One region of the Luteimonas sp. Soil_C_16 genome, then DNA from elsewhere that is predicted to be linked to it. Evidence: predicted binding sites of a transcription regulator. Region 1 holds the regulator's gene; the other holds the start of a gene.
The links. Region 1 encodes HrcA, which represses chaperone genes, less so after heat shock. Its sites were predicted from a motif close to TTNGCACTCNNNNNNNNNGAGTGCNAA; they were not measured.

Region 1 (5,165 bases):
ATGCCGGCCCGTTTTTCGTCGGCCCGTCCGGAGACACTCATGGAATCGCTCGACCTGCGCAAGGCCGGCCTGAAAGTCACCCATCCGCGGATGCGGATCCTGCAGTTGCTCGAGCAGCGCACGCCGCGCCAGCACCTGACCGCTGAAGCTATCTACCGCCAGCTGCTGGAGCAGGGCGACGAGATCGGCCTGGCCACCGTCTACCGCGTCCTGACCCAGTTCGAGGCCGCCGGTCTCGTGCTCAAGCACAACTTCGAAGGCGGCCACGCCGTCTATGAACTCGACCGAGGTGGACACCACGACCACATGGTCGACGTGGACAGCGGCAAGATCATCGAGTTCGAGAGCGCCGAGATCGAGGAACTGCAGCGGCAGATCGCCGACCAGTACGGCTACATCCTCGAAGAACACTCGCTGGTGCTCTACGTCCGCAAGAAGCGCTGACGCATCCCGGGCCGGCCGCCGCTCCGTGCGCGGTGGTCAGTATTCGTGGCGCATGTCCTCGCCGAGCGTCAGCCAGGCGTGCATGCGTTCTTCGTAATACGAGACGTCCGGAGCGGGAAATGTAGGATCGGCGAACGCGCCGACCGGAATCGCGACCAGGTCGGGCATCGCGTCCACGACGTAGAACACCGTCGATCCGCACTGCGGGCAGAACGATGCGCGCATGCGACCGCCGCTGTCGCCGATACGTATGTATTCGCCGTGCGTGCCGTGCACCTGCGTGGCCGCAGCCGGGAACCGTGCCTGCACGCCGAACGCGCTGCCAGTGCGACGCTGGCAGTCCAGGCAATGGCAGACGGATACGCGCACCGGCGCGCCGGACACGTCGATCCGCAACTGACCGCAGGCGCAACGGGCCGTGCGCGGGTCCATCGCGTCAGACCATGCCCTGCAGCAGCTTGCGGGCCGCGGCCCGCGCTTCCTTGCTGACGTCGACGCCGCCGAGCATGCGTGCGAGTTCCTCGGTGCGCTCGCCGGTATCGAGCAGGCTGACCCGGCTTTCGGTGGCGCCCTCGGCGCTGGATTTGTGCACGCGGTAATGCGTGTGGCCCTTCGAGGCCACCTGCGGCAGATGGGTCACGCACAGCACCTGACGGCTTTCGCCAAGTGCACGCAGCTTGCGGCCGACGATGTCGGCAACCGCGCCGCCGATGCCCGAATCGACTTCGTCGAACACCATCGTCGGCACGGCGTCGTGGCCGAGCGCGGCGACTTCGATCGCCAGCGAGATGCGTGACAGTTCGCCGCCGGACGCGACTTTGCGCAGCGCACGCGGCGGCTGACCGGCGTTGGCCGACACCATGAATTCCACGCGCTCGGCGCCCTGTGGATCGGGCCGCGTGGTCTCGACCGGTTCGATCGCGACCTCGAACACGCCGCCGCCCATGCCCAGCTCGTGGATCAATGCAGTGGTCGCGCTCGACAGCGCCTTGGCCGCCTTGCGGCGCGCCGCGCCCAGGCGGTCGGCGGCGGTGCGCCAGCGGCCCATCGCGGCTTCGATCTCGCCGTCGAGCTGTTTCAGGCGTTCGCCGGCGCCATCGAGTTGATCGCGTTCGCCGGCGAGGCGCGTCTGCACGTCGATGAGTTCTTCCGGCGTCACCCGATGCTTGCGCGCGAGTTCGTGCAGGCGGCCGAGGCGCTGTTCCAGCGTCTCCAACTGCTCGGGATCGATGTCCAGATCGTCGCGGACCTGGCCCAGCAGCAATGTGGCCTCGTCGAGCTGGATCGCGGCGGCGTCGAGCATCGCGTCGACCTCGCCCAGCCGCGGCTCGTGCGCGCGCATCCGCGCCAGATCGTGACGCAGCGCCTGCAGCGCCTGCGGCAGGCCGAGATCATCGTCGCCGCGCATGCGCTCGAGCGCCGCATCGCAGGTCTGGATCAGGCCGGCCGCGTTCGCGTGCCGGCGATGGCTGGCGAACAGATCGGCCACCGCATCGGCGGCGAGCGCTTCACCGTCGAGTTCGTCGAGCTGGTGCTGCAGCCAGTCGCGGCGCTCGGCGACATCGCCGATGCCGACCAGCGCATCGCGCTCTTCGTGCAGCGCACGCCAGGTCTGCGCGGTCGCGCGCACTTCGGTGAGTAGTGCGCCATTGCCGGCCTGGGCATCGAGCAGCGCGAGCTGGCTGCCGCGGGCGAGCAGGGCCTGGTGTTCGTGCTGGCCGTGGATCTCCACCAGATGCCCGGCCAGTTCGCCGAGCTGGGTGATCGTCGCCGGCCGGCCGTTGATCCAGGCACGCGAGCCGCCATCGGCGCGCAGGGTGCGGCGCAGCTGGCAGGTGTCACCATCATCGAGTTCATGTTCGCGCAGCCAGCGCAGCGCGGGCGCGGCATCGTCGAGCGTGAACTCGGCATGCAGTTCGGCGCGTTCGGCGCCATGGCGCACGATGCCGCTGTCGGCGCGTTGGCCCGACAGGAAGCCCAGCGCATCGACCAGCAGGGATTTGCCGGCGCCGGTTTCGCCTGAGATGACGGTCAGGCCGGCGCCGAACTCCAGATCCGACTGGCTGGCGACGGCGAAATTGCGGATGGCGAGATGGGTCAGCATGGGTGCGGATTGTGCCTTGAGGCGTTGCGGGCGAGTAGATCGGCGAGAGGATCTGCATTCGACGGTGCGCTGAATACCGCGCGTCCGTCTCACGGCCGGAGAATGCGGCGCTTGCATCGCCCACAGGCGCACCGTATACCGCCCGCATGTCATCCGATCCCCGCCACCCGCTCGATCCGCGCGCCAGACAGCTGTTGCGCACGCTGATCTCGCGGCACATCCAGGACGGCGGTCCGGTCGGATCGCAGACCCTGGCCCGGCATGCGGGCCTCGATGTCAGCGCGGCGACGATCCGCAACATCCTGTCGGATCTGGAAGACGCCGGTTTGCTGGCCTCGCCGCACACCTCCGCCGGCCGGGTGCCGACCGCGCAGGGATATCGCGTGTTCGTCGACTCGCTGCTGCAGGTCAAACCGCTGCGCGCGCAGGAGATGGAGCGGCTGCGGGGGGAGCTGGGCGGCGGCGGGCAGCAGTCGCTGCTCGGCAGCGCGTCGGAACTGGTGTCGGCGATGACCCACTTCGTCGGCGTCGTGTCCGTGCCGCGACGCGAGCAACTGGCCTTCCGGCACATCGACTTCGTGGCGCTCGATGGCCAGCGGGTCATGGCGATCATCATCTTCGCCGACCATGAAGTGCAGAACCGCATCCTCCAGACCCGCCGCAGCTTCGAGCCCGCGGAGCTGGAACGCGTAGCCAACTATCTCAACCAGCAGTTCGCCGGGCGCCCGCTGGGCGACATCCGCGCGGCGCTGGTGGAGGAGTTGCGCAACGCCCGCGACGAGATGGAGGCGCTGCTGTCGCAGACCATGGAACTCGCCGAACAGGCGCTGGTGCCCGGCGACGACGACATGCTGCTGGCCGGGCAGAACCGGCTGATCGGCGTGCAGGACCTGTCCGATCTCGACCGCCTGCGCGAACTGTTCGAGGCCTTCGCCCGCAAGCGCGAGATCCTGCAGCTGCTCGAACGCACGATCCGCGCGCCGGGCGTGCGCATCTTCATCGGTGAAGAAACCGGCCTGGCGCCGCTGGAAGGCATGTCGCTGGTGACCGCGCCCTATGGCGCCGGGGGCCGCACGCTGGGCGTGCTGGGCGTGATCGGGCCGACGCGCATGGCCTACGAGCGGGTGATCCCGGTGGTGCAGGCGACCGCGGCCGTGCTCGGCGCCGCGCTGCAGCCTGAACCTTGAATCGCCGAGGGGCGGCCCCATAGCTGGTGCCGTCGGCGGCCAGACGACCGCCCCGGAACCCGACATGACCCAGCAGCACGATTCGCAGTCCCCCGATTTCCACGAGACCGACGGCCCGGACGTGGCCTCGGTCGAGCAGCAACTGGCCGACCAGGTCGAGCGCCTGACCGGCGAGCTCGAACAGCTCCGCGCGCAGGTGCTGCTCGAACGCGCCGATCTCGAGAACCAGCGCAAGCGTCTGGCCCGTGAGGTCGAGAGCGCGCGCCGCTTCGCCAACGAGCGTCTGCTGGCCGCGCTGGTGCCGGTGTTCGATGCGCTGGAGGCCGGCCTCGCCAATGCCTCGGATACCGATCCGCTGCGCAGCGGCGTCGAGCTCACGCTGCGCGAGCTGACCAAGGCGACCGAGTCCAACGGTCTGGCCACGCTGGCGCCGGCGCCGGGCGACGTGTTCAACCCCGAGCACCACCAGGCGATGAGCATCGTCGAGGTGCCTGGCGTGGCGCCGGGCGCGGTGGCCCAGGTCTTCCAGAAGGGCTACCTGCTCAACGAGCGCCTGTTGCGGCCGGCCATGGTCGTCGTCGCCAAGGCTGACTGAACGTCCCGAGCCCCGGCCCGACCCCCAATTCCGATACGTCGCACCGCTTGAACGCTGTGTTGCGTGTCCCCAGATCACGGTCATCGACGGCCCCGGCCGTCACCCAGACACACATCTTTCAGAGGAAGCAGCAATGGCAAAGATCATCGGCATCGACCTCGGCACGACGAACTCGTGCGTGGCGATCATGGACGGCGGCAAGGCCAAGGTCATCGAGAACAGCGAGGGCGATCGCACCACGCCGTCGATCGTCGCCTACACCAAGGACGGCGAAGTGCTGGTGGGCGCGTCGGCCAAGCGTCAGGCCGTGACCAATCCCAACAACACCTTCTTCGCAGTCAAGCGTCTGATCGGCCGCAAGTTCAAGGATGCCGAGGTCCAGAAGGACATCGGCCTGGTGCCGTACAAGATCCTCGAGCACGACAATGGCGACGCCTGGGTGTCGACCAGCGACGGCAAGCGCCTGTCCGCGCAGGAAGTCTCCGCGCGCATCCTCGAGAAGATGAAGAAGACCGCCGAGGATTACCTGGGCGAGAAGGTCACCGAAGCCGTGATCACGGTGCCGGCCTACTTCAACGACAGCCAGCGCCAGGCGACCAAGGACGCCGGCCGCATCGCCGGTCTCGACGTCAAGCGCATCATCAACGAGCCGACCGCGGCCGCACTGGCCTATGGCCTCGACAAGTCCGGCGGCGACCGCAAGATCGCCGTGTACGACCTCGGCGGCGGCACCTTCGACGTGTCGATCATCGAGATCGCCGAAGTCGACGGCGAGAAGCAGTTCGAAGTGCTGGCCACCAACGGCGACACCTTCCTCGGCGGCGAAGACTTCGAC
Region 2 (5,165 bases), on a different contig from region 1:
GGGCGTCGTCGTTGCGCGCGACCAGATCGATCCCCGGCGCCGGCCCGTCGACGCGCATGCGCGCATCGAGCAGTACGAGTTTCTCCTCGCCCTGCGCCTGCTCACGGATGTGGGCGGGAATCGCGATCTCGAAATCGAGCATGCCCTCGCGCAGCACGGTCACGTCGCTGATCTGCAGGGTCGCGTCCGGCATCCTCAGTGTGGACGGACCGACTTCCATCGCGCCGCCCTGCAGCGTCTTCTCGAACTCGAAGCGCGCCTCGCCGTGCCCGGTCACGCGCGCATCGTAGAAATCCAGCCGCAGCAGGCTCGGCGTGGTGATCGCGGCGAAGCGGATCGTCCACGGCGACTTGCCGGGACGCACCGTGCTCGGCAGATCGTGCGGCGTGCGGGCGACGTGGACCGACACGTTCTGCGCGCGGATCCTGCCGAACGTGATCTGGCGCCCGAGCAGCGGCAGGATCCGGATGCGCCCGTTGGCGCGCGGACTGGCGACCGTCCACACGTTCGTGCGCGCATGACCGCCCATGACGATGCCGCGTGCGTGGATGTGCCCGGGATACAGACTCATCGCCCAGTCCCAGCGCGCATGGAAGCGCTCGGGCTTGCGGTTGATGATGTCCGCGCCGAACGTGCTGTTGAGGAACACGTTCGCGGCGACGAGATACAGCAGATACAGCACGCACGCGACGAGCGCCGCACGACGCAGGCCGCTGCGGTGCACGCGCCACCACGGATCGGGAGAAGTCGCCGGCATGTCGCGAGCATGGCCGATCACCGGTGACGGCTGCCTGCACGCGACACGGTGGAGCCCTTACAGACGGCCCGGATACGCGCGAAAAAAAACCCCGCCTCGCGGCGGGGTTCTTCGTGCAACGGTGCAGCGGATGGGGCTGGATCAGAAATCCATGCCGCCCATGCCACCCATGCCGCCGCCGCCCGGCATCGCCGGCTCTTCCTTCTTCGGCAGCTCGGCGACCATCGCTTCGGTCGTGATCATCAGACCGGCGATCGAGGCCGCGTTCTGCAGCGCCGAACGGGTGACCTTGGTCGGATCCAGGATGCCGAACGCGATCATGTCGCCGTATTCGCCGGTCGCGGCGTTGTAACCGAAGTTGCCGCTGCCGTCCTTGACGGCGTTGAGCACGACGCTCGGCTCTTCACCGCAGTTGGTGACGATCTCGCGCAGCGGGGCTTCCATCGCACGCAGGGCGATCACGATGCCGTGGTTCTGGTCCTCGTTCGCACCCTTCAGACCGTGGATGGCCTGCAGCGCGCGCACCAGGGCCACGCCGCCGCCCGGGACCACGCCTTCTTCGACCGCTGCGCGCGTGGCGTGCAGGGCGTCTTCGACGCGGGCCTTCTTTTCCTTCATCTCGATCTCGGTCGATGCGCCGACCTTGATCACCGCAACGCCGCCGGCCAGCTTGGCCACGCGCTCCTGCAGCTTCTCGCGGTCGTAGTCGGACGAGGTGTCCTCGATCTGCGCCTTGATCTGCTTGATGCGGGCTTCGATGCCACCGGTTTCGCCGGCGCCGTCGATGATCGTGGTGTTCTCCTTCGAGACCTGGATCTTCTTGGCACGGCCGAGGTCGGCGATGGTCGCCTTCTCGAGCGTCAGGCCGACTTCCTCGGAGATCACGGTGCCGCCGGTCAGGGTGGCCATGTCTTCGAGCATCGCCTTGCGACGGTCGCCGAAGCCCGGCGCCTTGACGGCGCAGACCTTGACGATGCCGCGGATCGTGTTGACGACCAGGGTCGCCAGCGCTTCGCCTTCGACTTCCTCGGCGACGATCAGCAGCGGCTTGCCGGCCTTGGCCACGCCTTCGAGGACGGGCAGCAGGTCACGGACGTTCGAGATCTTCTTGTCGTACAGCAGGATGAAGGGGTCATCCAGCTCGGCCGACATCGACTGCTGGTTGTTGACGAAGTACGGCGACAGGTAGCCGCGGTCGAACTGCATGCCCTCGACGACGTCGAGTTCGTTGTCAAGGCCCGAGCCTTCTTCAACGGTGATCACGCCTTCCTTGCCGACCTTCTTCATCGCGTCGGCGATGATCGTGCCGATCGACTCGTCCGAGTTGGCGGAGATCGTGCCGACCTGTGCGATCGCCTTGTCGTCGGCCGTCGGCTTGGACAGGTTCTTCAGCTCGGCGACGGCGGCCTTGACGGCCTGGTCGATACCGCGCTTGAGGTCCATCGGGTTCATGCCGGCCGCAACGGCCTTCGAACCTTCGCGGATCAGCGCCTGCGCCAGCACGGTCGCGGTGGTGGTGCCGTCACCGGCGTTGTCGGAAGTCTTGGACGCGACTTCCTTGACCATCTGCGCGCCCATGTTCTCGAACTTGTCGGCCAGCTCGATCTCCTTGGCGACGGACACGCCGTCCTTGGTGATCGTCGGCGCGCCGAAGCTCTTCTCGAGCACGACGTTGCGGCCCTTCGGGCCCAGGGTTGCCTTGACGGCATTGGCGAGAATGTTCACACCACGCACCATCTTGGAACGTGCGTCTTCGCCGAAGCGGATTTCCTTCGCAGCCATTGCGGTATTACCTCAGAAATGAAAGGGGATTGAAGGGCGGGCGGTGCCCGCCGGGGTCGATCGCGGGATCGCGCGGACGCGGTGCGTCCGCCGCGGATCAGCCGACGATCGCGAGGACGTCGTCTTCCTTGACGATCTTGTATTCGATGCCGTCGGCCTTGTAGGCGCTGCCGGCGTACTGGCCGTAGATCACGATGTCGCCGACCTTGACCTTCGGCGCGCGCACGCTGCCGTTGTCCAGGGCCTTGCCTTCGCCGACGGCGACGACTTCACCCTTGGTGGGCTTTTCCTTCGCGTTGTCCGGAATCAGGATGCCGCCGGCGCTCTTCTCTTCGGCCTCGACAGGCTTGACCACGATGCGGTCGTAAAGCGGCTTCAGGTTGCTCATTACAGCCTCGCTAAGTAATTGATTGGAAAGAAATCGGTCGCCAATTCTAGCACTCGCACATGGCGACTGCCAGAAACCGCGGCGCACGCACCCGGCAGAGCCGGGACCGGACGGGAGATGGGCACGGGGAATCGGAATGCAAGGGCGGCCGAGGAAAAATGTCCGCATACCGATACGCCTGTGCCCGCTGCAACCGACAGGCACGCAATGACGCACGGCCGCCGCGAGGCCCAGTGGCCCGCGGAACTCAGGATGTGTCGACGTGGCCGCCCCATCGGCGCGACGCCGGCGCCGGGCGAGCGGCGTCAATCCGTCGTCAGCGGAAGCGCCACGCCGCGAGCAACATCGTCTCGCCGTCGTTGGGCTGCTTGATGCTGGCGTTGGAGATGTGCCGGGCCAGCAGCGAGAACCGCTCCCAGCGCCAGCCGACGGTGCTGACGAACTGCGGATTGCCCGACAGCGCGCTCGTGCGGCCGGCCTGCACACCGACGCCGAAACCGGCGACGAAGCCGTTGTCGCGCTCGTAGCGGGCGCCGCCGTGGAACACGCCGGCGTCTTCGGACAGATCGAAGCGCGTGTTGTCGCGGCCGCGCACGTAGACCGCGCCGACGTCCCAGCGCAGCACACCATTCTGCGTGCGGCGCCATTCCGGCAGCCAGGCCACGCTGGCGACGAAGGTGGTTTCGTTTTCCCGCGTCGCGGACGCGCCGACAGCGATATCGACGGGCGCGCTCTGGGCGGCGGCGGGCAGTGTGGCGCAGGCCAGGAGGGCTGCGGCAAGGAGAGAGAGGATCGGGCGCATCGAACTCTGTAGGAATCGCCAGGCGATTCGGCTGGTTTGGGGAAGGTCAGTAATTATACCGACCGGTTCAGTAATGCGTGCGACATCTTTCTCCCACTGGCGGGATGCTGCGTCCGCACGGCGGCGCGCCAGCGTGGGCGGCGGCGCGTGGAGACGCCGTGCACGGCCCGCGTGGCGTCGCCTTCGGAGGCCTCTGCCGTCGCGCCCGGACGCAGGCCTGCGTCCGGGCGCGTCTCGATCGGCATCGCCGCTGCGCTCGCGCCGCTCGCCGAGCGGGATGACAGGCGCTGAACCCGCGTTCGGGCATCGGCCGTGGCGGCCTGCGATACTGGCGCGATGCGTGCGCCCTCCTCCGATGCCATGTCCGGCCGCGATCGCCGGCCCCGCTCCTTCACCGCGTGGCTGATGGCCTCGGTGCTGCTGTTCGCCGGGCTGCCGGCCTGGGCACAGGGCATCGGCTTCGACGACGTGCTGCCGGTCGACGAAGCGCTGCAGGTCTCGGCCGAGGCCGTCGCACCGGGCCGGATCGAGATCCGCTGGACCATCGCCGACGGCTATTACCTGTATCGCCATCGCATGGGCGCGCGGGTCGAGAGCGGCTTCAAGACCAATCCGCTGCAGTTGCCGGCCGGCCGCAAGCACACCGACGAATTCTTCGGCGAGGTCGAGACCTATCGCGGCCGGGTCACCGGCGTGCTGACCGGCGCGGCGGCCGACGGCGTCGACACGCTGCAGGTCGAAGTGAAATACCAGGGCTGCGCGGATGCGGGCATCTGCTATCCGCCGCAGACGCGCGTGCTGCAAGTCGCATTGCCGGGCGGCACTGCGGGTGCCGCACGCGCGCCGGCCGCGAGCGATGCCGGCTTCGCCGCATTCGGCCAGGCCCTCGGCGGCAACAGTGCCGGCCGCACGCCGACGCTCACCGGTGCGAACGATTCCCTGCCGCCGGAACGTGCGTTCGCGTTCGAGGCCATCGCGGGCGACGGCGACACGATCCTGCTGCGCTTCACCCCGGCCAAGGGTTACTACCTCTATCGCGACCGCAACCGCTTCGAAGTCCGCGGCGCCGACGGCATCCGCGCCGGCGCGCCGCGCTGGCCGAAGGGGCAAGCGCATCACGACGCGCACTTCGGCGACGTCACCGTCTATTTCGACCAGGTCGACGTGCCGCTGCCGCTGGTGCGCACGACGGCCGAGGCCGCGCAGGTCGAGGTCGTCGCGACGTTCCAGGGCTGTCAGGACGAGGGCATCTGCTATCCGCCGATGACCCGCACCGTGCGCGTCGCCTTGCCGGCGGGCCGTGTGCAGACGGTGGCCGAAGCCGCGGCTGCGCTGGCGGGCGCTGCATCGACTGGCGACCCCGCTACGACGGACGCGACCGACACTGCGGCCGACATCTCGACATTTGAAAGCCCGTCGCCTGTTGCAACCGGAGA

Region 2: AC3A5T_RS05040 (co-chaperone GroES) is a predicted target of HrcA. The motif match lies at 2,974-3,000, and genes of this name have one in related genera.

The regions. Positions count from the first base shown of each region.
Region 1 is NZ_JBDGIS010000004.1:103,933-109,097, forward strand. It holds gene fur (ferric iron uptake transcriptional regulator) at 40-444, shown strand; gene AC3A5T_RS09165 (GFA family protein) at 481-876, opposite strand; gene recN (DNA repair protein RecN) at 881-2,548, opposite strand; gene hrcA (heat-inducible transcriptional repressor HrcA) at 2,695-3,735, shown strand; gene grpE (nucleotide exchange factor GrpE) at 3,800-4,330, shown strand; gene dnaK (molecular chaperone DnaK) at 4,464-5,165, shown strand, end outside.
Region 2 is NZ_JBDGIS010000002.1:288,138-293,302, forward strand. It holds gene AC3A5T_RS05030 (AsmA family protein) at 1-757, opposite strand, end outside; gene groL (chaperonin GroEL) at 899-2,539, opposite strand; gene AC3A5T_RS05040 (co-chaperone GroES) at 2,637-2,927, opposite strand; gene AC3A5T_RS05045 (acyloxyacyl hydrolase) at 3,244-3,729, opposite strand; gene AC3A5T_RS05050 (protein-disulfide reductase DsbD family protein) at 4,090-5,165, shown strand, end outside.